3 regions of the Streptomyces sp. NPDC045470 genome follow, and region 1 is predicted to be linked to each of the others. Evidence: riboswitches for the same ligand, from Rfam matches in the RefSeq annotation. Region 1 holds a riboswitch; each other region holds the start of a gene.

Region 1 (9,979 bases):
CGCGCAGCTCGATGGCCTCGAAGGCGCCGGTCGAGGCGCCGGACGGGACGGCGGCACGGCCGGTGCTGCCGTCGTCGAGGCCGACCTCGACCTCGACCGTGGGGTTGCCTCGCGAGTCGAGGATCTCGCGAGCTACGACGACGTCGATGGACGGCACGTTGTCTCCTTCATGGGTGTCTGGAGTTCTGCAGCACGAGCCTAACGGCCTCCGGGGGTTCCGCTCGCCGCCAGCCCGGCCCTCGGGCCGAATACACCCACAAAGGCCCTGTTCACGGGACGTATGGGTGCAATGTTCGCTGAAGGGAGAAGTCGGCGGACGGGGGCGGGGCGGGTCCGGCGGAGCGGCCGGGACGGTGGCCTCCAGGGCCCTGGGCGGGTCCTGGACGGGCCCGGCCGGGGCTCGTGGCCCGGGGGGCCGGGGAACGGGAGAAGCCCCGCCGCGGCGCCTGCGGGGGACAGGCGCCGTGACGGGGCAGTCTCACGGGAAGAGCGGATTCCCGGGGTGAGCGGCTTCCGGGGAGCCGGGCCGCCCGTACGTACCGCCGTACGTACGGAGTGCCACGGTCACCCGGGATCTCTCAGGACCGGAGCCGGCTCAGACGGCCAGCTTCTGGCCCGGGAAGATCAGGTTGGGGTTGCCGCCGATGACGGACTTGTTGTTCGCGTAGACCGACTTCCAGTTCTTGCCGTGGGAAGCGGCGATCTTGGCGAGGGTGTCACCGGACTTCACGGTGTAGTTGCCCTCGGGGTTCGACTTCGGCGTGGACTTCTGGGCCGGGGCCGGGGTCTTGCGGGCCAGCTCCTCGCCCTGCTTGCGGGCCTCGGAGCGCGAGGTGTTCTGCGGGGCGGAGTAGGAGCGCTTCGACTTGTACGACTTGTGCGAGCTGCTGCCCTGCGACGAGCCGCCGTCGGCCTTGGCGTTCGCGTTGCCCTGGCCGAGGTGGCCGCCGGCGCAGGTCCAGGCACCCGGGCCCTGGATGGCGAGCAGGCGCTCGGCCGCGGCGATCTGCTGGCTCTTGCTGGCCTGGTCGGCGCGCGGGGCGTACTGGGTACCGCCGGCGGCGGCCCAGCTGGAGTTCGAGAACTGCAGGCCACCGTAGTAGCCGTTACCGGTGTTGATCGACCAGTTGCCACCGGACTCGCACTGGGCGACGGCGTCCCAGTTGTTGCCCGCGGCGGAGGCAGAGGTGGCGCCCATCAGCGGGACGGCCACAGCGGCACCGGCGACGCCCGCCAGCGTGGCGACGCGGACGGCCTTGGAGGGACGACGGTGCTTGCCCTTGGTGTTCAGCATGGTTGTTCCTCACCGACGCCTGCGAGGTGAGCTGTCGGGTTCGGGCCATGTGAGTTGCCCGGCCGTGTGTGCTTCACACATGGCTTCACCCCTAGCCGGTTGGACCCGCTTCCGCGGGCGGGGCCGGCGCTTACCTTGGGTCCCCCGCTCCTGCCTTCGGCGCTCTCGCGTCGAGTGACCTCCGACCACCGGCAGGATTCGGCGTGCGATCGAAGGGCCCGCTTTGGCGAGCGATGAAGACGGTAAACAGGAACACCCCGCGGGTTCAAACCCCTACATCTGAGGCCAGTTGACCCCCAGACATCACAGGATCATCACATTTCCGCAGGTCGCCGCAGGTTTGGAAACAACGGACGGGACGGTCACCGCGGTCCCGAACGAGATCCATGTCTCACTTTCACCAAAGCGGGCAAATACCTGCGAACTATCCCTGCTGGTCTCCGAGCTCAAGGCGCTGACCAGGGTGGATAAGGTCCGGATCGCCCCCGATGACGCCTTTGTTGGCCGCGTAGAGCGCCGGCCAGCCCCCGGTGACCCCGCGGTCCGCCGCGATGACTGACAGGTTGTCACCGGGCCGCACGGTGTAGTCGCCCGGCGCGCCCGGGTCCGTACGGTGCGCGTCGCCGCCCCGCGAGGGGTGCCCCCCGCCGGACCGGCCCGCGTCGCCGGAGCCCGTGCCCCCGCCGGCACCCGTGTCCGCGCCCGTACCCGCACCCGTGCCGGGCTGCTCGGCGGGCCGGCCGCGGTGCTTGCCCTGCGACGGGGGCGCGGTGGGGCTCGTGGAGGCGCCGTCGTCCGGGGTGGCCGGGCCGGTGGGCCGCGACGGGTCCTGCGTACGGCCCGTGCCGGACGGATCCGGCGTACGGGACGGGTCCGGGGTGCCGGCCGGACCGGTGGGCGACGGCTTCGGCTCCGGGGTGCGCGTACCGCCGGATCCCGGCGTCCCGGACGGCTTGGACGGCTTGGACGGCTCGGACGAGGGCGGCGGGGTGGACGGGGACGGCGAGGAGGGCTCCGGGGACGGCGTCGCCGTACCGCCCGGGTCGACGTCCGGCCCGCTGCCCCCCTGCTTGAGCCCCGCGTTCACCGCGCAGCTCGGCCAGGTGTCGGGGCCGCGCGCGGCGAGGATCGACTCGGCGACGGCTATCTGCTGCGACCGGCTGGCCAGGTCGGGGCGCGAGGCGTACGACGGGCCGCCGTAGCGGTCCCACATCTCCTGGGTGAGCTGGAGCCCGCCGTAGAACCCGTTGCCGGCGTTGGCGCTCCACACCCCGCTGCTCTCGCACTGCGCGACGCGGTCCCAGGTGGCCGCGTCGGCGGCGTTGGCGCTGCTCGCGGCGAGCAGGGGCATGGCGAGGGCGCCGCCGGCGACTCCCGCCGTGACGAAGATGGCCGGAGCCTGGCGGGGGCGTCGGTGACGGCCGTTCCCGGAGCGCATGCGGTTGCCTTTCGAGCGGCGGTTGAGTTGTCGTCGAGAGGCCGGCACCGTCGGCTGCGTGGCCCGTGCGCTGCCGCGCCGCCCGCCCCGGCCTTTCAAACGGTTGAAAGTAGCGGGACGGCCCGTCCGTCACAAGCCGGTGTAGCGGAGATCACGCGCAGGTCACGGCCTGACGGGATGTCATGTACAGCGGGTGCGCGGAACCGCGTGTACGGGTACCGCGTCATCTCTGTACGGGGGTGAACTCCACCGGCAGGGCCCGCAGCCCGCGCATGATCAGTCCGCCGCGCCAGCGCAGTTCGTCCGGGTCGGCGCCGAGCCGGAGGTCCGGCAGCCGGTTCAGCAGGGTGGCTATCGCGGTCTGCCCTTCGAGGCGGGCCAGCGGCGCGCCCAGGCAGTAGTGGATGCCGTGGCCGTATCCGAGGTGCTGGTTGTCGCGGCGGGACAGGTCCAGGACGTCCGGCCCCGGGAAACGCCCGGGGTCGCGGTCGGCGGCGGCCAGGACGACCAGGACCGGGTCGCCCTCGGCGATCCGCTGCCCGCCGAGGGTGAGGTCCCGGGTGGCGAAGCGCCAGGTGGCCAGCTCGACCGGGCCGTCGTAGCGCAGCAGCTCCTCGACGCCGGTGGCGAGCAGCTCCTCGTCGCCCTCGGCGGCGGCCTTCTGGAGCAACTGCCGCTGCTCGGGGTGGCGCAGCAACTGGTACACGCCGTTGCCGATGAGGTTGACGGTGGTCTCGAAGCCGGCGAACAGGAGGATGAAGGCCATCGCGGCGGCCTCGTTCTCGGTCAGGTGCTCGCCGTGGTCGGAGGCGCGGATCAGGCCGGAGATCAGGTCGTCGGCGCCTTCGTCGCCCAGCGACTCGCGCTTGCGGTGGATCAGCTCGGCGAGGTAGCCGCGCATCTTCTTCACCGACCGGGCGACGCCGCCGCGCGGCCCGCCGCCGTGCCGGATCATCATCCCGGCCCAGTCGCGGAAGTCGTCCTGGTCCTCGCGCGGGACGCCGAGCAGGTCGCAGATGGCGTAGATGGGCAGCGGGAAGGCGAACTCGTGGATGAGGTCGGCCTCGCCGCGCTCCGCGAAGGAGTCGATGAACGCGTCGGTCAGTTCCTGTACGCGCGGCGCGAACCGGGCGATGCGGCGCGGGGTGAACGCCTTGGAGACCAGCCGGCGCAGCCGGGTGTGGTCCGGCGGGTCGATGTTGAGCAGATGGGTCATCAGGTTCGCGCCGCGTTCGCCGGGGATGCCGACCTTGCCCTTGCCGTGCGCGGCCTCGCTGTGGTGCACCGGGTTCTTCGACAGCCGGGTGTCGGCGAGCGCCTGCCGCGCGTCCGTGTACCGGGTCACCAGCCAGGCCTCGACGCCGCTGGGCAGCCGTGTCCGGTGTACGGGCGCGTGCTCGCGCAGCCAGGCGTACGCCGGGTACGGGTCGGAGGCGAACTCCCAGGTGAACAGTTCCGGGCAGGCGGGGGCGGCCGCGGGGCCGGTCACGGGGCAGGCGGGCCCGGCCCCGGAGGGGTCGGCGGGCCGCTCGCCGGCGGGGAGACCGGCAGCGGGGTCGGCGGGAGATTCGGCGGGGAGAGGGGTCTGCGGGCGCACCCCTCGACGTTAACCCCCGCCGAAGGACCCGCTGTGCCCGTCCTGCCAGCGCTTGCGCTCCCGGTCCTGGTCGTCGCCGTGCCGGGTGGGGGCGTTGCCGTAGTCCGGCAGTTCGTGCGGGGTCAGCCGGTGGTCGCCGTCGCGCGGCACCTCGTTCGGGTCGCGCAGCTCGCTCTCGTACCCGGTCGGGTTCTTGGGCGGTGTCGGCTGGGTCTCCGGCTCGGGCGGGTCGGGCTCACGGTCCCGGCGGCGCCTGCCGTAGACCACGGCGAGGATCAGCCCCGCGACGATGACGATCCCGGCGATCAGCGGACCGGTGCCGACGACCATGTCCCGCGTGAAGTCCACGGCCTGCTGGACGGAGGTCACGTCCTGGGCCGGTGTGGTCGAAGCGATCGTTGCTGCCATTGGACCCGGGTACCCGGGTGGGCGGGGACGATGCGCGGGCGGCCACGGCGCCCGCCCCGGAGGCCGCCACCCGTGCGAACGCCCTGGTCACCGGCTCGGGGTACGGGCTCATGTCCCCCGTACGGCCGATCCCGGGTCCGGCCGGCGTACGACGGGGTCCGGGTCCGGCCCGCGTACGGCAGGGCCCGGGTCCGGCTCGGAAGGGTCCACGCCCAGCGCGTCGAGGAAGGCCGCGGCCGCCGGGGAGGGCCCGCGGGCGCTCCAGACGACGCGTTCGACCCGGGCGGGCGCGTCGGGGACGCGCACCACGCTCAGCCCGGTCAGTTCCGCGGCGAACGCCAGCGGCACCATGCCGATGCCGAGCCCGGCGCGGACCAGCTTGGCCAGGAACTCCACGGTGGTCACCTCGAAGGCCACCTCGGTCGTCAGGCCCGCCGCGCGGAACGCCTCGTCCCGCTGGCGGCGCGCCGCCGACCCGGCCGTGAAGTCCACGAAGGTCTCCTCGGCCAGCCGCCGCAGGTCCGTCCACTCCCGGCCCGCCAGCGGGTGGTCCGGCGGTACGACGGCGACCAGCTCGCCGTGGGCCAGGGCCCGCTCCCGTACGCCCGGACTGCGGGCGCCGGGCACCAGGCCGACGAAGGCGACGTCCAGCGAGCCCTGCCGGACCTGGTCGATGAGCTGCTCGCTCATCTCCGTGCGCAGGCTGATGCGCACCTGCGGGTAGCGGGCGCGGTAGGCGCCCAGCTCGCGGGCCAGGTCGACGGCCGCGACGGTGGAGATCGCCCCCACTGCCAACCGGCCGCGTACCTCGCCGACTGCCGCCTCCACCTCGGCGCGGGCCCGCTCGGCCGCCTCCAGCGCCTGCCGGGCGGCCGGCACGAACGCCTCCCCCGCGGCCGTCAGCCGCACGCTGCGGCTCGTCCGGTGGAAGAGCCGGGCGCCCAGCTCCTTCTCCAGGCGGGCGATCTGGTGGCTGAGCGCGGACTGCGCGACGTGGCAGCGTTCGGCGGCGCGGGTGAAGCCGCCGGTCTCGGCGACCGCGACCACGTACCGCATCTGTTGCAGCTCCATGGCGGGGAGCGTAGCCAGCCGGGAACGGCCGGCGGAGCGCATCCATCGTGTTTCGCGATGGATGCGATGAAAACTATGTGTTGGACTCATCGTCCGGCGCGGCGGAGGCTGAGGGTCCGAGCACCACCGAACGGGTGACGCGTCATGGAGAAAGGGACCCGATGGCTTCCCAGGTAGAGGGGCATCCCGGGCTGGGGCGCGGCACGCTGCTGCTGATGTCCGTGGCGACCGGCCTGTCGGTGGCGGGCAACTACTTCGCCCAGCCGCTGCTGGACGTCATAGGACACGACCTCCACCTGGGGGCGGCCACCGCCGCGCTGGTGGTGACCGTCGCGCAGGTCGGCTACGGGCTCGGGCTGCTGTTCCTCGTGCCGCTCGGTGACCTGCTGGAACGGCGGCGGCTGGCGGTGGGCCTGACCGCGGCCACCGCGGTCTTCCTGACCGTGACGGCGAGCGCCCCCAACGGGACGCTGTTGTTGGTCGGCACCGCCCTCACCGGTCTGACCTCCGTCGCCGCCCAGGTGGTCGTCCCGTACGCGGCCTCCCTCGCCCCGCCCGCCGAACGCGGCCGTACGGTCGGCACCGTCATGACCGGGCTGCTGCTGGGCATCCTGCTGGCCCGTACGGCCAGCGGGCTGCTGGCCGACCTCGGCGGCTGGCGCACCGTCTACTGGGTCAACGCGGGCCTGATGCTGCTGATGGCCGTACTGCTGCGGCTGCGGCTGCCCGCGCTGCACACCGGCGCCGGACTGCGCTACCCCGCGCTGATCCGCTCCACGCTCGCCCTCTTCGGGCAGGAACCGGTGCTGCGCCGGCGGGCCGCGCTCGGCGCGCTGTCCTTCGCCGCGTTCAGTGTGCTGTGGACGGCGATGGCCTTCTTGATGTCCGGCCCCTCCTACGGCTGGTCGGAGACGGCGATCGGGCTGCTGGGCCTGGTGGGCGCGGCCGGGTCGCTGTCCGCCTCGGCCGCCGGCCGGCTGGCCGACCGGGGGCTGGCCCACCGGGTCACCGGCGCGGGCGCGTTCCTGCTGCTCGGTTCCTGGGCGCTGCTGGCGGCCGGGGGCGCGGGCGGTGCCTGGTCGCTGGTGGCCCTGCTGGCCGGGGTGGTCGTCCTGGACGCGGCGGTGCAGGCGGTGCACATCAGCAACCAGAACCTGGTCTACGCGGTGCGCCCGGAGGCCCGTAACCGCCTCAACTCCGCCTACATGACCAGCTACTTCGTCGGCGGCGCGGCCGGCTCGGCGCTCACCTCGGCGGTATGGGGCGCGGCCGGCTGGGCCGGGGTGTGCGGCGTGGGCGCGGCGGTGAGCGCGGCCGTGGCCGCCGTCTGGACGGCCGATCGGCTGCGGAACCGGGGCGCCCGGTCCAGGGCTCAGTCCCCGGCGCCGGAGGCAGCCTCCTCGGCGGAGCGGATCACGTCCCGGTAGGCGCGGGCGGCGGCGCGCAGCGCGGTCTCGGGGTCCGTGCCGGCAGCCTCGGCCCGTACGGCGAGAGCGAGCAGCTCGTACCCGATGCCCTCGCCCGCCGGGAGGGCGTCGATACCGGCCGCACGCGCCCGCGAGGCCAGCTTGCCGGCCAGCGCCAGGGCGGGCTGGCCGAGCGGGATGCCCTCGGTGACCGAGGCGCGCTGCTTCTCGGCCGCCTTCGTCCGCGTCCAGTGCTCCTTGACGTCCTCGGGGGTGTGCGCCTCGTCCTCGCCGAAGATGTGCGGATGGCGGTGGATCAGCTTCTCCACGATCGTGCCCGCCACGTCGTCGACGGAGAACGGCTCGTCCGGGTCGTCCTGCGCGATCCGGGCGTGGAAGACGACCTGGAGGAGCACATCGCCCAGCTCCTCGCGCACCGCCTCCCGGTCGCCGTCCTCGATGGCCTCGACCAGCTCGTACATCTCCTCGATGCCGTACTTCGCCAGGTCCTGGTGGGTGCGCACCGCGCTCCACGGGCAGCCCCGGCGGATCCGGTCCATGACCTGGACGAGGTCGAGCAGGCGGGCGCCCGGCAGGTCGTACGAGCCCGGCAGCAGCTCCAGGTCCGGCATGGTCTCCCGGCCGGAGCCCGCCATCCGGGCCAGGCCGTCGGTCAGCTCCGAGTCACCGTCGGCCGAGGTGATCACGACCGCCGTACGGTTCCCGGCCCGGCAGAACTCCACCAGCTCACGGGCGCCCGGCACCTCCGTACCGACCGCGACGCCCGCCTCGCGCAGATACGGCAACTGCGGGTGGGCGGCGTCGGCGCACAGCACGAGGCCGGCGGCGCGCAGCGTCTGCCACGCGGGCCAGGACAGCAGGCCGGGCGCGACCCGGTGGCTGGTCGTGAGCAGGACCAGGCGGCCGGGGGCCGGGGCCTGCGGAGTGCCGGGGGCGTCGGTGGCGTCAGCGTTCACCCGACGAACGTAACGCACGACCTCGTACGCGCTCCGCCCCCGGCCGGGTCATGACCCGGGCTCTCAGGTCTGCTGCGGCCCCGCGCCCGTCACGTCCTTGACCCACGGCTCCTTCGTCCCGCCGAGGACGACCTGACTGTCGTCCCACTTCCCGTAGCGCGGATTGACGTCGATGCGCATCTTCCGGGACGTCTCGGCGAGCGACTCGGCGAGCCGCTGCTGGCCCCGCGGCTGCCCCCGGTCGGCGCCGATGCTCTTGGCGACGCCGTCCAGCAGCAGCTGGTTGCGGACCACCGCGTCGATCTCGCCGGGCGCGATGGCCTGCTGGAGCCACATCTCCTTGAGCCGGTCCGCGCCCCCCGCGCTGCGCTCGGCAGCCGCGCGCCACTGCTGCACGTCCCGCCGGGAGACGGTGACCCCGGCGTCCTTCGCTCCGCGCTCCAGCACCCGGTCGAAGATCATGCCGTTGAGGGTGGCCGGGCTCAGTTTCCCGGTGTTCTCCACCAGTTGGGCGGCCTGCGGGGACTTCTCCTGGGCGGCGCGTACGTCCCGTACCCGCGACTGGAGCTGCGAGACACTGATCCGCTGCCCGTCCACCACGGCCGCGGCGCCGGGGTGCGCCTCCGTGCCGCAGGCCGTGAGCAGCGGGGCGGCCAACAGGGCGGCAGCGGCGGAAACGGGAAGCGCGGTCCTACGGCGGAACATCAAGCCTCCTGGCAGGGTGCGAACGGTGCGGCGACGTGCGGCTCTTCCAACCTGGCAAAACCGGCGTTGATCGATGCCGATGCTAAAGAGTCCGCGTGGTCCGGGCCACTGATTCGACCAACGAGTTGCCCGGGAGGCGGTTTCTCTTCGGGGACGGGGAAGGTACGGGATTCAACCGCGTACCTGGCCCAGCCAGTACAGGGTGCGGCGGACCTCCGCCGGGAAGGCGCCGTGCGGGCCGTGCAGGCGTTCCGCGTCGTGCAGGAGGCGGGAGAGGGTTTCCTGGGCGGCGCCGCGCTCGCCGAGGGCGAGCAGGAGGTGGCCGATGGAACGCCGGATCTCCAGGGGCCTCATGGGGTCGTCCGGGTAGCGCTCGAAGTGCGGCAGCAGGGCCCGGTACTCGCCCAGTGCCTGGGTGACCTCGCCCAGTTGCTCCAGGCACTGCGCGGCCTCGTAGTGGAACTGGAGCGCCTGCCGGGCCGATCCCGGGCCGGTGTCGCGGCCGAATTCCTCGGCCAGTGCGCGCAGTTCCGGCAGGGCCCGGCGGTACTGGCCGTCGTCCATGAGGGTGGCCGCGTACTGCTTGCGCAGGGTCCGTACGACCGGCGAGTGGGCGCCGTGCCGGGCGGCGGCGGCCGGGAGGATGCCACCGAGGATGTCCACGGCGTGGGTGATACGGCCCTGGTCCAGGAGGCGTTTGACCTCGTCCACGGCCGCGGCGACATCGGGGCCGCCGGTGCCGGAGGTCCGGGGGTCGGTGGTTCCCGGGGCCCGGAAGCCCCCGTTTCCCAGGGACATCCGCGGGTCGGCGCCCACGGGCGGGTACGGGGGCGGCGGGGCGTGGGCGGCGGGTGCCGCGGCCGTCTGCTGCGGTACGGCGGGCGCGGCCACGGCGGGCGCGGCCACCACCGGCTGCGGGGCCGGAGGTGTCGCCGCGCGGGCGGGCCACGGCGCGTGCGGGTGCAGGAACGGGCGGGTCGGATCCATCGGCGCGCCCGTGCCCGTACCGGCCCGGCCCTGCGCCGCGGTGGGCAGCAGCGGCACCAGTGCCTGGTAGACCTCCTGCGCGTCGGCGGGGCGCTC
Region 2 (9,979 bases), on a different contig from region 1:
AGCGTGACATAGAGCCACGCCTGATCGGCGGGGAAGACATCCACGCCGGTGTCGCCGCCGCCGACGACGGCGGAGGCGACCAGGACCGCCACGACGGCGGCGACGTAGACGAAGAACTCGGTGCTCTTGAACGCGGGCTTGGTCTCCGCGCTCGTGTGCCGCTCGGCGCCGGCCGCCCGGGAGCGGCCGGATTCCGGATATCCGGCGGATGAAGCGGTAGCCATCGCGTCCTCCTGGACTCGATTCGGCCCGAGGAGCTCGGGTCCGCCCGGCGGGTACCCGGGCGCTCCGGGGCGGAACGGCGCTTTCCGTACGGGCGGATTCCGCAAGGGCCCCTTTGGCCAGGGACCCGCGCGCCAGGTGTCGCCTCGTGCTGCCCGATGGGGCTGCGGCAGCGGACGCGTGGGGCGGCGGAGGAGGTCCGGCACACCGCACGCCGGGCCGATACCGGAGCGCCCGGGGAACTTCGGCCGGAACGCTGCACCGGCGGCGCGCCCCCGGGCGCGCCCCGGAGACGCGGCCTTACGTCCTGTCACCTTGCGGGTCCGCGGGGGTATCTGACGCCTCATGGGGTTTTCGCTCTCAGCGAGCGACCCGATCCGTACCCACCGAAGGCATTGCTTTCACCCGGCGGAACGTGCTCCCATCTAGCCCTACGTACGTCCTGTACATTTTTTACAGACGCTCAGGGAAGAGGAGCTCCCCATGAACGGCCCCCAGGCCCGATACGTCCTCCCGGAGTTCACCGAACGCACCTCCTACGGGGCCCGGACCATGGACCCGTACTCCAAGCTGCTCGGCGAGCGGATCGTCTTCCTGGGCACCCCGGTCGACGACGCCGCGGCCAACGACGTGATCGCCCAGCTCATGCACCTGGATCACGATGCGCCCGACCGGGACATCTCGCTCTACATCAACTCCCCCGGCGGCTCGTTCACCGCGATGTCCGCGATCTACGACACGATGCAGTTCGTCGGCTGCGACGTCGAGACGGTCTGCCTGGGCCAGGCCGCCTCCGTCGCCGCGGTCCTGCTGGCGGCCGGCGCGCCCGGCAAGCGCCTCGCCCTGCCGGGCGCCCGTGTCCTCGTCCACCAGCCCTCGTTCGACGAGCCGGTGCAGGGGCAGGCCGACGACCTCCGCATCCAGGCGGACGAACTGCTGCGCACCCGGGCGCTGCTGGAGGAACTGCTCGTACGGCACACCGGCCAGTCCCCCGAGCGGATCACCGAAGACCTCGAACGCGAGAAGGTCTTCAGCGCCGAGGCCGCCATGGAGTACGGCCTCATCGACGGGCTGACCCGCAGCCGCAAGCAGCACCCCGCGACACCGGGCGCGAGGTGAGCCCGGTATGTGGCCACCCGAACTGCCGCCGCTGCCCGCGCTGACGCGCGCCGAGGGCGAGGTCGTCGACAGTTACCTGGCGGTCCTGGACCTGCTGGGCCGCATCAACCCCGCCCGCGGCACGGACACGTACGGCAGCCTCCGTGCCGCACAGGCCCTGGTCGGCAAGACCACCGCACTGCGGGACGCGTTGGCGCTGATGCACGACCGGGGCGAGAGCGAACTGCACGCGGGAACCCTGGCGCAGGCCCTGCGCGTACTGGACGGCGAGCGCCGCGCGCGGCTGATCTCCGTACCTCCGCCGCGAAGTTGACGCGCCGTGCCCCCGCCCGGGCGGGGGCACGAGTGCTCTCCCCTCGCACCTCCGGCGCACCAGCACCCCCACCCGCCCCGCGCGACACGCGCCGGGCAAGGGTGACAGGGCGGCCAGGAGGTGCCGGAGCACCGCAAGGGCCCACCCGTTCGGCGACACGAAGCCCGATCGGGCTCGCCCGAACGGCGTAGCCACGGGGCCGCGTGCTGCGCCACACGGCTTGCGCGGCGTACGTACGTGTCGCCCGGAACGTGACGTTCCGGGGCTGGTACGCGGGTCCTCACCCGTCGCGGGCCTCCCACGGAACGACGCCCGTCCACCCGAATGGCGCAGGCGTGACCAACGTCACATACAGCCGTTTCTGCTCGGAATCCGGGCGTGAGGTGCGCAACGATCGCTTCGACGACAAGCCCCCGCCACAGCGGTGGGGCGGTCCGGGCGGACGCCCAATCCTGCCGCCGTACCGGATGTCTGGTCGATGCGCCTGGACCGGCAGGAGCGGAGGACCCGAGCACGACGGGACCGCCGGCCACCACGGCCGGACGGCCCCTTGGGGTGAAGTCGTCGACACGACCGGGCATCTTCGCCTGCCCGAACCCGACAGGCACTCCTTCGCAGGCGGCTGACGAAGGGTTGCGCATGACTGCGCGTACCACCGCTTCCCCTCTGCTGGCGCGGGCCGGAGTGATCTCCTTCATCGCCCTCGCCACGGTCGGCGGGACACTGGTCGTACCAGGAGCCACCGAGGACGCGGCCGCCGCGTCCACCTCGGCCTCGGCACTGCGGATCGCCGCTTCCAAGAAGGGGGCGCCCTACAAGTTCGGAGCCAGCGGTCCACACCGTTTCGACTGCTCAGGGCTGACGCTGTACTCGTTCAAGCGGGCCGGGAAGCGGCTGCCGCGCACCGCGGCGGCCCAGTACAACCGCACCCGGCACCTGTCGGCGTCCTCGCGCCGCGCCGGTGACCTGGTCTTCTTCCACTCCCGCCGGGGCATCTACCACGTGGGCATCTACGCGGGGAAGGGCAAGATCTGGCACGCGCCCAAGCCCGGCACCGTGGTGCGGCTGGAACGCATCTGGTCACGCAGCGTCTCGTACGGGCGGGTGCGCTGACCGCGCGCGAGGGGCCCCCGTGCGGCCACGAGCCCCGCACCGTCCGCGCGCGGGCGCGAACGCGGGCGCGAACTCGCGCACACGCGTGCGCCTTCGAGGAGTGATCAACGCGTCGGCGGATACCCGCACGCAATGGCCCCCCTCACCGACGACCACCGCGACGAACTGCCAGGCCACCCCGAACTGCCGGGAACGAGCGAAACGTCCGAGCCGCCCCGGCCGCGCGGTTCCGCCCGGTACACCGGGTACGCGGACCGCAACGAGACGCCTCTGGAACGCTACGACCGCAACTTCGGCGAACTGCTCCAGGAGCTGCGCGTCCTGCAGACCGGTGTGCAGATCCTGTTCGCCTTCCTGCTCACCCTGGCGTTCACCCCGCGATTTGTGTCCCTGGACACCACGCAACGCGGCTTCTACGTGGGCACGTTACTGCTGGCGGTACTGGCGACGCTGCTGCTCACCGCGCCCGCCGCGGTGCACCGGGTGCTGTTCCGGCGGCGCGCGAAGGGGCTGATCGTGGAGGTCTCCGCGCGGCTGACGGCAGCCGGGATGGCGGTCCTCGCACTGGCGCTGGCCGGTGCCGTGCTCCTCGTCGTCGACGTCGTACTGGGGCGCGGGGCGGGGGTGGTGGCGGGTTCGGTGACGCTGGTGACGTGCGGCGGCCTGTGGGCACTGCTGCCCCGCGTACTGGGTCACCGGAACGGGCACCTCAAGCCGCCGGATCGCGACGCGTCCTCCTGAACACCGGGAGGCCCGGGGGTGGCCTCCCGGTGCGGCGCTCCGGGGGCGGCGCCGTCGGGATCTTTTGTGACCTGGTCGTCCTTGCTTTGACGACGGAGAACCGATGGAGTCTCCTCAGCACGTGAGGAGACCCATGCACAGGCACCTGCCCCAGCACACGCACACCAGGACCGACTCGTGAACCTGCGCGGACTTCTGCGCCGCCGCTCCCCCGCCACCCCCTGCCCGGCCTGCGGCAGCACGGACGTGCTGTGGGAGGACGAGGGTGTCTACGGCGCCGGCGAACTGCTGTGGTGGTGCGCCGCCTGCCTGCATCAGTGGCACCCCGGCGACCTCGGCGCCGGGGCGGGCGGGGGTTCGGTGGCTACCCCTGGCCCGGCCGCCCCCATGGGCACGATCATCCCCGCGGGACCGCAGGCCCCCGCGACCGCAGGCCCGGCATCCCCCGCCAACGGCGCAGTATCGGTACCTCCCCCGACCCCCGCAGCACCGGCACCTCCCACGCCTCCCGCAGCATCCCTGCCCCCGGCCGTCCCGCCGCCGCCGCTCCAGCCGCCACCGAACGCCCCTGGCCCGGCCACCGTCGCCGAACGCGTGATGCACGCCGCGGGGCTGACCCCGCTGGGCCCCTGTCCCGGCGCCTACGAGCCGTGGCCGTGCCACTGTGCCCGCTGCGGCCGTACGACCAGCCCCACCTACCGGCAGGTGCGGGACGAGGGCGTGGGCTGCGCCTGCAGTACGGGCCGCCGCCGCAGACCGCGCTTCCTCACCAAGCCCTGACGAACCCGACGCCGACCGATTCCTTCTTCAGGGCAGGAACGGCTTCCACGGCAACGTGAGCCAAACGGTCTTCCCCCCGGCCGCGGTGGGTTCGACCGTCACCTGCCCACCGGACTCGGCGGCGAGGAAGCGGACGATCACCATGCCCCGGCCGTTGTCCTGCTGCACGGCGGCCGGCAGCCGTTTCGGCCAGCGCGGATGATCGTCGGTGACGCCGATCCACAGCCGCTCGTCGCGGTCCAGCCGGACGTCGACGGTGAAGGCCGGTGACTGCCCGAACGTGTGCTGCACGGCGTTGGTGGCGAGTTCGGAGACGATCAGCCGTACGGTGTCGGCCGGCTCCGTCCCGTCCGGCAGGCCCCATTCGGCCAGGACGTCCATGACGTACCTGCGGGCCTCCGCCACCGACACCGGTGCGCTGGGCAGAGTGAGTGAGGATTCCTGGTGGTCTGCCATCGCGACGCCGTCCCTTTCCCACCGAGGCTCGACTCCGGCCCGCCGCCGGAGGAAGCCGCCATCGCGTGCGGCCTCCCGGGCCCTTTCCGGTCCCTTCGGCTCCGGCCTCGGACTGCTGCTCTGCGCCAGCCTGCCACTCTTGCTGCGACGGTGACGCGTCATCCACCAAGAAGTGCATATATCTGTCGCCCGAAGCGGTGAACTCTGCTACGCGAGACCGTATTTGCGCGGCACACTGTCGGATCGGAACCGGCCATCTGGGAGCGGGCGCATCCGCGGCGCACCCGGGGAGAAGTACGGAGGGAGCGGTATGCGGTACGGGCCCGCGGTGCGCCGCCGCAAGCTGGGCGCGGAATTGCGGCGTCAGCGGACACTGGCCGGATTCACCAGCGGCGAGGCGGCGCGGCTGGTCGGCTGGCACCAGTCCAAGGTCAGCCGCATCGAGACCGGGCGCAGCGGTGCCCGGCCGGCCGACGTCGAACTGCTGCTGGACGCGTACGGCGTGCGGGACACCGAGCTGCGCGCGCTGCTGGCGGCGCTGTGCGGGAACGGCGGACAGGACGGCGACGGCGACAGCGGGCGGCACGGCTGGTGGCACACCTATCGCGACCTGCTGCCGCCGGAGTACCGGGACTTCATCAGTCTGGAGTACGGGGCGTCCCGGGCGCGCACGCTGGAGACGACGGTGGTGCCGGGCCTGCTGCAGACGCCGGATTATGCGCGGGCGGTGACCCGCGCCACGCTGTCGGACCTGCCGGCGCAGCAGGTCGAGGAGCTGGTGGAGGTGCGCGTCGCCCGCCAGGAGGTGCTGCGCGGTGAGCGGCCGCTGGAGTTGTGCGCGGTGCTGGACGAGGCGGTACTGCGCCGGGAGGTCGGCCCGCCCGGGGTGATGGCCGCGCAGCTCCGGCACATTCTGGACGTGGGGCAATTGCCGCATGTGCGACTCCAGGTACTGCCCTTCGCATCCGGTGTGCACATCGGCATCACCGGCCCTTTCGTTATCTTCTCATTTCCGCTCACTTCTGACTTAGATGTGGTTGTTCTCGACCATTTGACGAGTAGCCTCTACTTGGAGCAGAAAGCAGACCTCAGGGCGTACAGCGATGCGTTCGACATGCTGCGGGGGCGCGCCCTCTCGTGCGACAAGTCAGCGCAATTCATCGCCCGGATCGCCGAGACCTCATGGGCCGGCTCCGGCGTCTGAGGAGGCACCATGTCACTTCCACCCGGGCACGACCCGGTCCGCACCGTGCCGCGCGGCGCGCTATGGCGACGCAGCAGCCACAGCACCGCGATGAACAACTGCGTCGAAACGGCACGCGTCGGCTCCGGCCTGCTCGCCGTACGCGACTCCAAGAACACCGCGGGCCCGGCGCTGCTGTTCACCACGGCGGCCTGGAGGTCCTTCGTCGACGGACTGGCCGACAGCGGCTTCGCCAAGGTCGGACGAGCCGGACCCGAATGACCCGCCCCAGCCGGTGACCGACCCTAGCCGGTGGCCGGCGCCGTCCGTACGACGGTCCGGACCGCTTCCCTCGCCTGCCGGGGGGACAGGTCGGCGCGGGCGGTCAGGCGCAGCCGGGAGATGCCGTCGGGTACGGACGGCGGCCGGAAGCAGCCGACCACGAGGCCCGCGTCCCGGCAGTCGGCGGCCCACCGGACGGCCAGTTCCGGCGAGGGCGCCCGTACGGACACCACCGCGGCGTCCGGGCGGACGACCGTCAGCCCCGCGGCGCTGAGCCGCTGGTGCAGTTCCGCCGCCACCGCGCGGACCTGGGTGGCGCGTTCCGGCTCGCGCCGCAGCAGGCGCAGCGCCGTCCGGGCGCCGCCGGCCGCCGCCGGGGCGAGGCCGGTGTCGAAGATGAACGTCCGTGCGGTGTTGACCAGGTGCTCGATCACCCGGGCCGGGCCGAGGACCACACCTCCCTGGCTGCCGAGCGACTTCGACAGGGTGGCGGTGGCGACCACGTCCGGGTCCCCGGCCAGCCCGGCCGCGTGCACCGCGCCGCGCCCTCCGTCGCCGAGGACGCCCAGCCCGTGCGCGTCGTCGACGAGCAGGGCCGCGCCGTGCGCACGGCAGGCGTCGGCGAGGGACCGCAGGGGCGCGGCGTCACCGTCCACGGAGAAGACGGAGTCGGTGACGGCGAGCGCCGGGCCGGCGTGCCCGTCCAGGGACTTGCGTACCGCGTCCGGTTCGGAGTGCGGGACCACGACGGTCCTGGCCCTGGCGAGCCGGCAGCCGTCGATGAGCGACGCGTGGTTGCCCGCGTCCGAGACGATCAGGCCGCCCGGGCCGCCGAGCGCGGTGACGGCGGCGAGGTTGGCCGCGTAGCCGGAGGACAGCACCAGGGCGGCCTCGAAGCCGCAGAACTCGGCGAGTTCGGCCTCCAGCCGGGCGTGCAGCTCGGTGCTGCCGGACACCAGCCGGGAACCGGTGGCGCCGGCGCCCCAGCGGTGCGCGGCCTGCGCGGCACCGCGGGTGACCTCGGGGTGCCGGGCCAGGCCGAGGTAGTCGTTGCTCGCCAGGTCCAGCAGCGGCGACTCGACGGGCCGGGGCCGCAGCGTACGGACGAGTCCCGCCCGGCGGCGCTGTTCGCGGGCCGCATCGATCCAGCCGAAAGCGGCGGTGCGCGCGTCGGCGCCCGGCCCGGAGCCGCGCCCCGGTGCGGGTGTCCCGGCGGGCCCGTCGTGGGGCGGCGCCGGCACGTCGCGGAGCAGGGGCGGCGCGGGGTCGTCCTGATGCATCAGCTTCCTTGGTGTTTGTGGGCTGTCGATAGACGTTAGCGGTCGTTACACCGTCCTACGGTGTGGCCATGCACACACCCCGGATCGGCGCCCTTGTTGGGTTCCTCCATGGTCGCGGGCCGTGGGCGTACGCCAGGATCGTCGCCATGGATCTGCTGACAACGCTGGTGGACAAGGGGCTGCGGCGCGAAACGCCGACCCGCGAAGAGGCGCTCGCCGTGCTGGCGACGTCCGACGACGACCTGCTCGACGTGGTGGCCGCGGCCGGAAAGGTACGCCGCCGGTGGTTCGGGCGGCGGGTGAAGCTGAACTATCTGGTCAACCTGAAGTCGGGGCTGTGCCCCGAGGACTGCTCGTACTGTTCCCAGCGGCTCGGTTCCAAGGCCGAGATCCTCAAGTACACCTGGCTCAAGCCGGAACAGGCGTCCGAGGCGGCCGCGGCCGGGGTGGCCGGCGGCGCCAAGCGGGTCTGCATCGTGGCCAGCGGCCGCGGGCCGACGGACCGGGACGTGGACCGGGTGTCGCAGACCATCGCCGCCATCAAGAAGCAGAACGAGGGCGTCGAGGTGTGCGCGTGCCTCGGCCTGCTCTCGGACGGCCAGGCGGCCCGGCTGCGGGCCGCGGGCGCGGACGCCTACAACCACAACCTCAACACCTCCGAGGCCACCTACGGGGACATCACCACCACCCACACCTACGCCGACCGGGTCGAAACGGTCCAACAGGCACAGGCGGCGGGGCTGTCCGCCTGCTCCGGTCTGATCGCGGGCATGGGCGAGAGCGACGCGGACCTGGTCGACGTGGTCTTCGCGCTGCGCGCGCTGGACCCCGACTCGGTGCCGGTGAACTTCCTGATCCCCTTCGAGGGCACCCCACTGGCCAAGGAGTGGAACCTCACGCCCCAGCGCGCGCTGCGCATCCTGGCGATGGTCCGCTTCGTCTGCCCGGACGTGGAGGTACGGCTGGCCGGCGGGCGCGAGGTGCACCTGCGGTCGATGCAGCCGCTGGCGCTGCACCTGGCCAACTCCATCTTCCTCGGTGACTATCTGACCAGCGAGGGCCAGGCGGGCAAGGACGACCTGGCGATGATCGCCGACGCGGGCTTCGAGGTGGAGGGTACGGACACCACCACGCTGCCGGAGCACCGCGCGGGGGCGCTCACGGGCGGCGGTTGCGGCGGCCACGGAGGGGGCGGCTGCGGGCCGTGCGGGGACGGCGACGCGGCGGCGGAACCGGCCGAGCGGGCCGGTGCGGACGCCGGGACCGCCCCGTCGCAGCCCGAAGAGGCGCGGGCCGAAGGGGCACAGGCCGTAGAGGCACGGACCGAGGAGGCACCGGCCGGCGTCCCCTCCGCCGCTCCCGCCACGGCTGCCGCCCCGGCCGGTGAGGCCCGTACGGACCTGGTCTCCGTACGCCGTCGCGGCGCGGGTACGGAGCTGCCGCCGAATGCCTGAGGCCGCGCAGCTCTCCGTCCCCGAACTGCTGGCCCTCGACCGGCAGCACGTCTGGCACCCGTACGGCCCGATGCCCGGCCGGGACGATCCGCTGGTCGTCGCGTCGGCATCCGGCGTACGACTGCGGCTGGCCGAACCGGTCGAAGGCCGGACCGAATTGGTCGACGGAATGTCGTCCTGGTGGTCGGCGGTGCACGGTTATCACCACCCCGTGCTCAACGAGGCCGCCCGCGGCCAGTTGGACCGGATGAGCCATGTGATGTTCGGCGGGCTCACCCACGAGCCGGCCGTCCGGCTCGCCGCCCGGCTGGCGGAGATCACCCCGGACGGCCTGGAGCACGTCTTCCTCGCCGACTCCGGCTCGGTGTCGGTCGAGGTCGCCGTGAAGATGTGCCTCCAGTACTGGCGCTCGGTCGGAAAACCGCGCAAACAGCGGCTGATGACCTGGCGCGGCGGCTACCACGGCGACACCTGGCAGCCGATGTCGGTGTGCGACCCGGACGGCGGGATGCACGAGCTCTGGCAGGGTGCCCTGCCCCGGCAGTTGTTCGCGGACGCGCCGCCTCCGGGGTTCGACGCCCCGCCGGACCCCGCGTACGAGACGCACCTGCGCGAGCTGGTCGCACGGCACGCCGGCGAACTGGCGGCGGTCGTCGTGGAGCCGGTGGTCCAGGGAGCGGGCGGCATGGTCTTCCACTCCCCCGGCTACCTGCGGGTGCTCCGCGAGGCGTGCGACGAGCACGGCGTCCTGCTGGTCTTCGACGAGATCGCCACCGGCTTCGGCCGTACGGGATCACTGTTCGCCGCCGGGCACGCGGGCGTCACACCGGATGTGATGTGCGTCGGCAAGGCCCTGACCGGCGGGTACATGACCATGGCGGCGACCTTGTGCACGCCGGCCGTGGCGGACGGGATCTCCCGGGGCGAGGTGCCGGTGCTCGCGCACGGGCCGACCTTCATGGGCAATCCGCTGGCCGCCGCTGTCGCCAACGCCTCGCTGGACCTGCTGCTGTCCCAGGACTGGGCACAGGAGGTC
Region 3 (9,979 bases), on a different contig from region 1:
TGGAGGTCCCGGCCTCCCGGCTGGACAAGGCCCTCGGCCTGCTCGCCGACGCCCTGCGCGCCCCCGCCTTCCCGGACGGCGAGGTCGAGCGCCTGGTGCACAACCGCCTCGACGAGATCCCGCACGAGCTGGCCAACCCGGCCCGGCGCGCCGCGATGGCCCTGTCCAAGGAGCTGTTCCCGGCCGACTCCCGGATGTCGCGGCCGCGCCAGGGCACCGAGGAGACCGTCACCCGGATCGACGCGGCGGCCGTGCGCGCCTTCTACGAGGCCCATGTACGCCCCGCCACGGCCACCGCCGTCGTCGTCGGCGACTTCACCGGCGTCGACCTGGACGCGGCCCTCACGGAGACCCTCGGCGCCTGGACGGGGTCGCCCGCCGAACCGGTGAAGGCCAGCCCGATCACCGCCGACGACACCGGCCGTGTCGTGATCGTCGACCGCCCCGGCGCCGTCCAGACCCAGCTGCTGATCGGCCGGATCGGCGCCGACCGGCACGACCGCGTCTGGCCCGCGCAGGTGCTCGGCACGTACTGCCTGGGCGGCACCCTCACCTCCCGCCTGGACCGGGTGCTGCGCGAGGAGAAGGGCTACACCTACGGGGTGCGTTCCTTCGGGCAGGTGCTGCGCTCCTCGGCCGACGGCGACGGCGCCGCGATGCTCGCCATCAGCGGCTCGGTGGACACCGCCTCCACCGGTCCGGCGCTGGACGACCTCTGGAAGGTGCTGCGCACCCTCGCGGTGGAGGGCCTGACGGACGCCGAGCGCGACGTGGCCGTACAGAACCTCGTCGGGGTCGCGCCGCTGAAGTACGAGACCGCGGCGGCCGTCGCAGGCACCCTCGCGGACCAGGTCGAGCAGCAGCTTCCGGACGACTACCAGGCCCGGCTGTACGAGCGGCTGGCGCGGACCGGCACGGTCGAGGCGACCGCCGCGGCCGTCAACGCCTTCCCGGTCGACCGGCTGGTGACGGTCCTGGTGGGTGACGCCGCCGAGATCGAGGAGCCCGTCAAGGCGCTCGGCATCGGAGAGGTGACGGTCGTCAAGGGCTGAGGAGCGTCACCGGCACGTCACGCCGCACGTCACTTCGGCACGTCACGCCGACGCGTCACACCGGCACGTCTTCGGCGCGGGGCGGACAGCCTCCGTCCGGTGGTGGCCGACGGCTGCCGGTGAGGGCCGGCGGTGGCTGACGGCCCGTGACCCGGGCGTGTGACGAACGGTCACATAGGGGATCCAGTGGTGCGCAGGCGCCACTGGATCTTCTTTATGTCCCAATTGTTGGGGGTGGTTGCAGGGTGCCCGTGTGGCGTACGGCACAAAATCGGGGTTCTGTTTGCCGATTGAAAGTTGCCGCGTTTAGCGTCGATCCGGCTGTCCGCAGGATCACCGCCGCAACCGCGGCACGGACAGTCATCGCCGAGTCCCCGTACGGCGCGAGCCAGGGGAGCCGGGGACCCATGTCCCCTGGGGTGAATCGGACGCCTTCCCGGAGGTGCCCGTAGGAGACCTTCCTGCTCCGAACCCGTCAGCTAACCCGGTAGGCGAGAGGGAAGGAAAGGACACAGCCAGCCCATGGCGTTCACCCGTGCCACCGGGAAGCACCGTGGTCCGAGCCGCAGCGCGCGGACGACCCGTAACCTCGCCGGCATAGCCACGCTCGCCGCGTCCGGCGTCATCGCCTCCGTCGCCTCCCCGGCCCTGGCGGTCGGCAACCCGGACGACGCGAGCAACCACGACACCGGCCTCCACCACGCCGTCGTCCTCGGTGACGAGCTCGCCGAGCAGATCGAGGCGCAGGCCGACGCGCAGCAGGAGGCCGCCGAGGCCGCCGCCGCGCAGGCCAAGGCCGAGGCCGAGGCGCGCAAGCAGGCCGAGGAGGCCAAGCGCCAGGCCGAGGCCGAGGCCAAGAAGGAGCGCGAGGCCAAGGAGCGCGCCGCCCGCGAGGCCGAGCGCAAGCGCCTGCTCATGTACGTCGCGCCCGTCGACGGTTCCTACGTCTCCACCAGCTACAAGGCGTCCAGCGGCCTGTGGTCCTCCGGCAGCCACACCGGCATCGACTTCCACGCCTCCTCCGGCACCACCGTCCACGCCGTCGGCTCGGGCACCGTTGTCGAGGCCGGCTGGGGCGGCGCGTACGGGAACAACGTCGTCATCAAGATGAACGACGGCACCTACACCCAGTACGGCCATCTGTCGTCGATCAACGTCTCGGTCGGCCAGACCGTCACCCCGGGCCAGCAGATCGCCCTGTCGGGAAACACCGGCAACACCACCGGCGCGCACCTGCACTTCGAGGCCCGCACCTCGGCGGAGTACGGCTCGGACATGGACCCGGTCGCCTACCTGCGCTCGCACGGCGTGAACGTCTGACGGACATCCGTCCCGCTCGTCACTCCCGTCGCACCCGTCCCCCGTATGATGCCCCGGCCCTCGTGGCCGGGGCATCTGCGTTTCCGCCTGCGCGGCACCTGGCCAAAAAATATCCATGAATGTGCCATGGCCGTCGGATATCCGGTTCCTGTCGCATAGAGTCACTCGAAAGTCGCCGTCCGGCGGCAATTCCGGAAGTTCCCAGCGGATTACGGTGGAGGCGCAGGCGATGCGAGGTCCCCTTTCCGCGCACGTGGTGTGCACGGCGATCCGCGGCGACATCGTATCCGGCGTTCTCCCGCCGGGCAGCCGCCTGATCGAGGAAATGCTGGCCGGTCGTTACGGGGTCTCCCGCGTTCCCGTGCGAGAGGCGTTGCGTACGTTGCAGTCGGAGGGCTTCGTCGTCATCCGGCACCACGCGGGTGCCTGCGTGGCCGAGCCGACCGAACGGGAAGCGGCCGACGCCCTGGACATCCGGGCGCTGCTGGAGCCGCTCGGCGCCGCCCGCGCCGCCACCCGCCGCACCGCGGCCCATCTCAAGGTGCTGCGCGGCGTCGTGCGGCTGGGCCGTGAGCGGACCCGGCACGGTCACCGCGCCGAGCTGCGCCAACTCGACGGCTGGTTCCACGAGACGCTCGCCCAGGCATCCGGCAGCACGGGCCTGGCGGCGCTGCTCACCCAGGTACGACGCAAGATCGACTGGATGTACGTGGTCGACCTCCCGGCCCGCGACGAGCGCTCCTGGGAGGAGCACGGGGCGGTGCTGGACGCGGTGAGCCGCGGGGACGCCGAGCGGGCCCGCGCCCTGATGGCGGCGCACATCGAGCGCTCGCGCCCGGCGTACCGGCTGCGTCCGGTGGTCCCCGGGCCGACGGTGAGGAGTTCGAAACAGCCCGTAAACACGGCGCGCGAACGGAATTAACGGGCGGGCCGTATACAAGCGGTAGGGGATTTCGCCGGAGGAATGGCGCGGGTTTCGATGCGGCGCTGCGGGCTGCGAAAAGCGCGGGAAAGCGGGAATCCCGTCAGGCGCGGGTTGATTGCCGCGAGGAGTGCGCAGGGGGAGCGGAAGAACCCCAGAGGGATCGGGATGGCGACGCGGAGGGGGATTGCTCGGCGTATCCCTTAGTGATGGCATGCCCTGGAGCGATGGCGCGCGAATTTTCCCGGTCGCCGCCTGCCGGTCGCGGCGTACGGCACCGCACGAAAAACGGCCCCGCCCCGGCGCCGGTGACCCGGCTACCGCGGCGGAGCCGCGAACACAGTGACCCGCGAAGCGGTTCAGACGGTCTCCGGGAGCTCCTCAAGGCCCTCGGCGACCAGCTTCGCGAGGCGGTCGAGCGCGGCGTCGGCGCCCTCGGCGTCGGAGGCCAGCACGATCTCCTCGCCACCCTGGGCGCCCAGGCCCAGCACGGCCAGCATGGAGGCCGCGTTGACCGGGTTGCCGTCGGCCTTCGCGATCGTCACGGGAACCCCGGCGGCGGTGGCCGCACGGACGAAGATCGAGGCGGGGCGGGCGTGCAGACCCTCGGCCCAACCGACATTGACGCGGCGCTCAGCCATGGTGTTGCCCTTCAAGTCGTAACGGTTGTCTAGACCAGTGTCTCATGTCGCCGGGAGTGCTCCGGCAGCCCGCGGCGGCGCCGTAGGCGGCGCTTTTCGCAGGCCGGAGGCACGCTACCGGCGGGTCGTCGGCGTACGCCCGTACCGTCCGCCATCCGGGACCACGCCGTCCGGGACCTCCGGGCCCACCGTCTGGACCTGCCCACCGTCTGGACCTGCCCACCGTCCGGACCCGCCCACCGTCCGGACCCGCCGACCGGGCCCACCGCCCGGACCCGCCCGGCCCCCTCCGTCCGGGACCGACCGCCCCGGCCCAGCCTGCCCCGGCCCGCACGGGCCCGCACACCGAGCCGGTTGTCGGTGGCGGGTCGTACGCTGTCCCCCATGCAGAGCCCGTCGGACAGCGTCTACCCGGCCCACTGGGAAGCCGATGTCGTGCTGCGCGACGGCGGCACCGCGCGCATCCGTCCCATCGCCCCCGACGACGCGCAGCGCCTGGTCTCGTTCTACGAACAGGTCTCGGACGAGTCGAAGTACTACCGCTTCTTCGCGCCCTACCCGCGCCTGTCCGACCGCGACGTGCACCGCTTCACCCACCACGACTACGTCGACCGGGTGGGCCTGGCCGCCACCGTGGGCGGCGAGTTCATCGCCACGGTCCGCTACGACCGCATCGACGACCGTGGCCGCCCCGCCAAGGAACCGGGCGCCGACCAGGCCGAGGTCGCCTTCCTGGTGCAGGACGCCCACCAGGGCCGCGGGGTGGCCTCCGCCCTCCTGGAGCACATCGCCGCAGTCGCCCGGGAGCGCGGCATCCGTCGGTTCGCGGCCGAGGTGCTGCCCGCCAACACCAAAATGATCAAGGTCTTCACGGACGCCGGGTACACCCAGCAGCGCACCTTCGAAGACGGCGTGGTGCGCCTGGAGTTCGACCTGGAGCCCACCGAGCAGTCCATGGCCGTCATGCGCGGCCGCGAGCAGCGCGCCGAGGCCCGTTCCGTGCAGCGCCTGCTGGCGCCCGGCTCGGTCGCCGTCATCGGCACCGGCCGCGCCCCCGGCGGCGTCGGCCGCTCCGTCCTGCGCAATCTCCTCGACTCCGGCTATCCGGGCCGGGTGTACGCGGTCAACCACGCCTTCCCCGAGGGCGGCGCCCTCCTCGACCCCGAAGGGGTGCCGGGTCACCGCTCGGTGCCCGAGATCCCCGAGCCCGTGGATCTCGCGGTGCTCGCCGTCCCCGCCGCCCAGGTCCCCGACGTGGTCCGCGACTGCGGCGAGCACGGCGTACGCGGCCTGGTGATCCTCTCCTCCGGGTACGCCGAGTCCGGCCCCGAGGGGCGCGAGCGGCAGCGCGCCCTGCTGCGCCAGGCCCGCTCGTACGGCATGCGGCTGATCGGGCCGAACGCCTTCGGCCTGGTCAACACCGCGCCGGACGTCCGGCTGAACGCCTCGCTCGCCCCCCAGATGCCCGGCGCCGGGCGCATCGGCCTGTTCACACAGTCCGGTGCGATCGGCATCGCCCTGCTCAGCGGCCTGCACCGGCGCGGCCCCGGCGACGGCTCGATCGCCGGTATCTCCACCTTCCTGTCGGCCGGCAACCGCGCCGACCTCTCCGGCAACGACCTGCTCCAGTACTGGTACGACGACCCCGCCACCGACGTCGCGATCCTCTACCTGGAGTCCATCGGCGACCCGCGCAAATTCATGCGACTCGCCCGCCGTACGGCCGCCGTCAAGCCCGTCGTCGTCGCCAAGGGCGCCCGCCACACCGGCACCGCGCCGCTCGGCCACACCGTCCCCACGGTCCGCATCCCCGACAGCACGGTCTCCGCCCTGATGCGCCAGGCCGGCGTGATCCGGGTCGACACGGTCACCGAGCTGATCGACGCCGGGCTGCTGCTCGCCTCCCAGCCGCTGCCGGACGGCCCGCGCGTCGCCATTCTGGGCAACAGCGAGTCCCTGGCCCTGCTGACGTACGACGCCTGCCTCACCGAAGGACTGCGCCCGCTGCGTCCGCACGTCCTCGCCGCCGCGGCCACCCCCGAGGACTTCCGTACGGCGCTGTCCGCCGCCCTGGCCAACGGGCTCTGCGACGCCGTCGTCGTCACGGCCATTCCCTGGGTGGGGGAGGAGGGCGTGGCCTCCCCGGGCGAGGGCGCGGACCTCGCCGCGGCGCTGCGCGAAGCGGCCTCGTCCGCCGCGCCCGCCAAGCCGGTCACCGTCGTACACCTGGCCATGGACGCCCTCGCCGACGCGCTGGCGGCCCCGCCGCCGTCCGGCGACGCCCTGACGCCGTCCCGGAACGTCCCGCAGCCCTCCCACGACGCCTCGCCGTCTCCCGGCGGCGCCTCGACCCGCCCGCACGCCCCCGCGCCCCCCGAGGACGCCACCGAAGCCCCACTGGCCCCCGCCACGGCCCCCACCGGCACTCCGGACGGCAGCACGCCCACCGGCACCGCCCCCTCCGGCACCCCGGACGGCAGCGCGTCCCCCAGCCCTCCGACTGCTCCCCTCATCCCCGCCTTCCCCGCCGCCGAGCGCGCCGTCCGGTCGCTCGCCCAGGCGGTGCGCTACGCGAAATGGCGCCGGGACGCCGCCGACCCGGGCCGGGTGCCCGAGTACGAGGACATCGAGGAGGCCGCCGCCGGCGCCGACATCGACCGGCTGCTCGACGAACTGTCCCGGCACGCCGACATCACCCGCTCCGTCCCCCTGCCGGCCGAGGACGCCCACGCCCTGCTGGCCCGGTACGGCATCCCCGTGCGCCCGGCCCATCCGGCCCCCGACCCGGACACCGCCGTACGGGCCGCCGCCCGCCTGGGCTACCCGGTCGCCCTGAAGACCACCGCACCGCACCTGCGGCACCGCCCCGACCTCGGCGGCGTCCGCCTCGACCTGACCGGCGAGGCGGAGCTGCGCCGCGCCTACGCCGAGCTGACCGACTTCCTCGGCAAGCCCGAGGAGCTGCGCCCGGTCGTCCAGCCGATGGTGCCGCGCGGCGTCGACACGGTCGTCCGCGCCGCCATCGACCCGGCCGCCGGCGCCGTCCTGTCCTTCGGCCTGGCCGGCGCCCCTTCCCAACTGCTCGGCGACACGGCGCACCGCCTCATCCCCGCGACCGACCGCGACGTCGCCGAACAGATACGGTCCATCCGCACGGCTCCGCTGCTGTTCGGCTGGCGCGGCAGCCAGCCCGTGGACACCGCCGCCCTGGAGGACCTGCTGCTGCGGGTCTCCCGGCTGGTCGACGACCACCCCGAGGTCGTCGGCGTCGACCTGGAGCCGGTCGTCGTCGCCGCGCACGGCCTGGCCGTGCTGGACGCCACGGTCCGCCTGGCCCGCCCGCCGGCCACCACCGACCTGGGCCCGCGCCGGATGCCCGCCTACTGAGCGCCGGTACGGAAACCCCTGCCGGGGGTCCCGGGCCCGGACGCGGCCTCTCGGACCCGCCCCGGCCGGTACGCCCCGTAAGATGGCCGCATGGCTAAGACCGGTACGACGACCCAAGGGCTGCGCGCGGCGATCGAGCGCAGCGGCTATTACCCGGCCCTGGTGGCCGAGGCGGTGCAGGCCGCGGTCGGCGGCGAGCCGGTGGTGTCGTACTTGGTCCACCAGGAGACGACCTTCGACGCCAACGAGGTCCGCCGCCATGTGACGGTCCTGGTTCTGACGGGCACCCGCTTCATCGTCAGCCACACCGACGAGCAGTCCGCCGACGACACCTCCCCGTCGCCGTACGCGACGACCTCGACCGAGTCCGTGAAGCTGGGCCGGATCTCCTCCGTCGTCCTCAGCCGGGTGGTCGCCAACCCCGAGTCGTACACTCCGGGCCGGCTGCCCCGCGAGGTCGTCCTGACCATCGGCTGGGGTGCGGTCGCCCGCCTGGACCTGGAGCCTGCCACCTGCGGCGACCCCAACTGCGAAGCCGATCACGGCTACACGGGCTCGTCGACGGCCGACGACCTGTCGCTGCGGGTCAGCGAGGCCGGCGACGGCCCGGACACCGTGCGGCAGACCCTCGCCTTCGCGCAGGCCCTGTCCGAAGCCACCGCGGCCACCACCCGCTGATGGCGTACGCCGCCCCCGCCTGGCCGGAACCGGAACCCCTCGACCTGGCCGGCGCGCCGGTGCCCCGCTACGGCACCGGCTCGCTCGCCGACCTGCTGCCCACCGTCACCGCGGGCCAGGGCCTGACCCTGCCCGGTACGGGGCAGGCAGGCGCGCCGGGCATGCGGCTGGATCCCGCCGACCGCGTCTGTGTCTTCCTCGTCGACGGCCTCGGCTGGGAGCTGCTGCGCGCCCACCCGGACGAGGCGCCGTTCCTGACGTCCCTGCTGGACAGCTCGTTCAACCGCACCGGCCGTCCGATCACCGCCGGCTTCCCGGCCACCACCGCCGCCTCGCTGGCCTCCGTCGGCACCGGGCTGCCGCCGGGCGAGCACGGCCTGGCCGGCTACACCTGCCTCAACCCGGACACCGGCGAGCTGATGAACCAGCTCCGCTGGTACCCGTGGACCGACCCGTACGCCTGGCAGCCGTACCCGACCGTCTTCCGGCAGGCGCACGCCGCCGGCATCCACACCTGCCAGGTCTCCGCGCCGACCTTCGAACGCACCCCGCTCACCGAGATCGCGCTCAGCGGCGGCACGTTCCACGGCCGGCTCTCCGGCGAGGAGCGCATGGACCTGGCGGCCGAGCAGCTCGCCGCCGGTGACCGCTCGCTGGTCTACACGTACTACGCCGAGGTGGACGGCGCCGGGCACCGCTACGGCGTCGACTCCGACGCCTGGCGCGGCCAGCTGATGTACGTCGACCGCCTCGCCCAGCGCCTCGCCGAGCAACTGCCGCCGCGCAGCGCCCTGTACGTCACCGCCGACCACGGCATGATCGACATTCCGTTCGGCCCGGACCACCGCATCGATTTCGACGAGGACTGGGAACTGCGCGCCGGCGTGCGGCTGCTGGGTGGCGAGGGGCGTGCGCGGCATCTGTACGCGCACCCCGGCGCGGCCGGTGACGTGCTCGCGGTATGGCGCGAGGTGGTCGGGGAACATATGTGGGTGGCGGGCCGTGACGAGGCCGTCGCCGCCGGGTGGTTCGGCCCCCGGGTCGACGACCGGGTCCGGGCCCGCATCGGTGACGTCGTCGTCGCCGCGCACGCCGACATGGTGATCGTGGCGAGCGAGACGGAGCCGCGCGAGTCCGCGATGGTCGGGATGCACGGCTCGATGACGCCGGCCGAACAGCTCGTACCGCTCCTCGAAGTCCGCACCTGAGCCCCGTACCCGGGTCGTGCGCCTGAGCACGGCCCCGCACGCCCTGTCCTGCCCGCCCCGCCGCCCGGTGAGCCCGCCCCCACGTGCGCTCCCGACCGTCCCCACTCGCCACGAGCCCGAAAGGCCCGCGTTCTCCCATGCCCGAGCTGGTGTTCTTCTCCGGAACGATGGACTGCGGAAAGAGCACCCTCGCTCTGCAGATCGAGCACAACCGCTCGGCCCGCGGCCTGCAAGGAATGATCTACACACGCGACGACCGGGCGGGCCGCGGCAAGCTCTCCTCCCGCCTCGGGCTGGTCACCGAGGCCGTCGAGGCGACGGACGAGATGGACTTCTACGCCCACATCGTCGCCGCCCTGAGCTCCGGCGGCCGGGTGGACTACGTCATCGCCGACGAGGCGCAGTTCCTCGCCCCGGACCAGATCGACCAGCTCGCGCGCGTCGTCGACGACCTGGAACTGGACGTCTTCGCCTTCGGCATCAGCACCGACTTCCGCAGCAAGCTCTTCCCCGGCTCGCAGCGCCTGGTCGAACTGGCCGACCGCGTAGAGGTCCTCCAGGTCGAGGCCTTGTGCTGGTGCGGCGCCCGCGCCACGCACAACGCCCGCACCCTCGACGGCCAGATGGTCGTCGAGGGCGCGCAGGTCGTCATCGGCGACGTCCACAGCGCCCCGGCCGAGGTCGGCTACGAGGTGCTGTGCCGCCGCCATCACCGGCGCCGCCAGACCTCGGCCTCCGCCCACGCGGCGGCGCTGTCTCCGGACGTCCTGC

What was found. Region 1 has a riboswitch for cyclic di-AMP ahead of AB0A97_RS16895 (transglycosylase family protein). Riboswitches for the same ligand answer to the same signal wherever they lie in the genome.
Region 2: it holds a riboswitch for cyclic di-AMP, as region 1 does, so the genes downstream of both, AB0A97_RS36460 (C40 family peptidase) here and AB0A97_RS16895 (transglycosylase family protein) in region 1, are expected to answer to the same signal.
Region 3: it holds a riboswitch for cyclic di-AMP, as region 1 does, so the genes downstream of both, AB0A97_RS30410 (peptidoglycan DD-metalloendopeptidase family protein) here and AB0A97_RS16895 (transglycosylase family protein) in region 1, are expected to answer to the same signal.

Annotation. Positions count from the first base shown of each region.
Region 1 is NZ_JBEZAN010000004.1:562,897-572,875, reverse strand. It holds gene eno (phosphopyruvate hydratase) at 1-157, opposite strand, end outside; gene AB0A97_RS16895 (transglycosylase family protein) at 596-1,294, opposite strand; cyclic di-AMP (ydaO/yuaA leader) riboswitch at 1,296-1,508, opposite strand; gene AB0A97_RS16890 (transglycosylase family protein) at 1,719-2,732, opposite strand; gene AB0A97_RS16885 (cytochrome P450) at 2,956-4,221, opposite strand; gene AB0A97_RS16880 (DUF6479 family protein) at 4,339-4,737, opposite strand; gene AB0A97_RS16875 (LysR family transcriptional regulator) at 4,846-5,808, opposite strand; gene AB0A97_RS16870 (MFS transporter) at 5,970-7,235, shown strand; gene AB0A97_RS16865 (nucleoside triphosphate pyrophosphohydrolase) at 7,181-8,191, opposite strand; gene AB0A97_RS16860 (SurA N-terminal domain-containing protein) at 8,255-8,896, opposite strand; gene AB0A97_RS16855 (serine/threonine-protein kinase) at 9,068-9,979, opposite strand, start outside.
Region 2 is NZ_JBEZAN010000023.1:37,553-47,531, forward strand. It holds gene AB0A97_RS36445 (hypothetical protein) at 1-224, opposite strand, end outside; gene AB0A97_RS36450 (ATP-dependent Clp protease proteolytic subunit) at 706-1,341, shown strand; gene AB0A97_RS36455 (hypothetical protein) at 1,349-1,654, shown strand; cyclic di-AMP (ydaO/yuaA leader) riboswitch at 2,126-2,290, shown strand; gene AB0A97_RS36460 (C40 family peptidase) at 2,294-2,767, shown strand; gene AB0A97_RS36465 (DUF6328 family protein) at 2,900-3,508, shown strand; gene AB0A97_RS36470 (hypothetical protein) at 3,686-4,288, shown strand; gene AB0A97_RS36475 (ATP-binding protein) at 4,316-4,744, opposite strand; gene AB0A97_RS36480 (helix-turn-helix transcriptional regulator) at 5,055-5,948, shown strand; gene AB0A97_RS36485 (DUF397 domain-containing protein) at 5,958-6,209, shown strand; gene AB0A97_RS36490 (8-amino-7-oxononanoate synthase) at 6,233-7,489, opposite strand; gene bioB (biotin synthase BioB) at 7,636-8,943, shown strand; gene AB0A97_RS36500 (adenosylmethionine--8-amino-7-oxononanoate transaminase) at 8,936-9,979, shown strand, end outside.
Region 3 is NZ_JBEZAN010000014.1:127,594-137,572, forward strand. It holds gene AB0A97_RS30405 (pitrilysin family protein) at 1-1,052, shown strand, start outside; cyclic di-AMP (ydaO/yuaA leader) riboswitch at 1,407-1,561, shown strand; gene AB0A97_RS30410 (peptidoglycan DD-metalloendopeptidase family protein) at 1,575-2,372, shown strand; gene AB0A97_RS30415 (GntR family transcriptional regulator) at 2,602-3,294, shown strand; gene AB0A97_RS30420 (HPr family phosphocarrier protein) at 3,654-3,935, opposite strand; gene AB0A97_RS30425 (GNAT family N-acetyltransferase) at 4,320-7,322, shown strand; gene AB0A97_RS30430 (DUF5998 family protein) at 7,413-8,000, shown strand; gene AB0A97_RS30435 (nucleotide pyrophosphatase/phosphodiesterase family protein) at 8,000-9,208, shown strand; gene AB0A97_RS30440 (thymidine kinase) at 9,346-9,979, shown strand, end outside.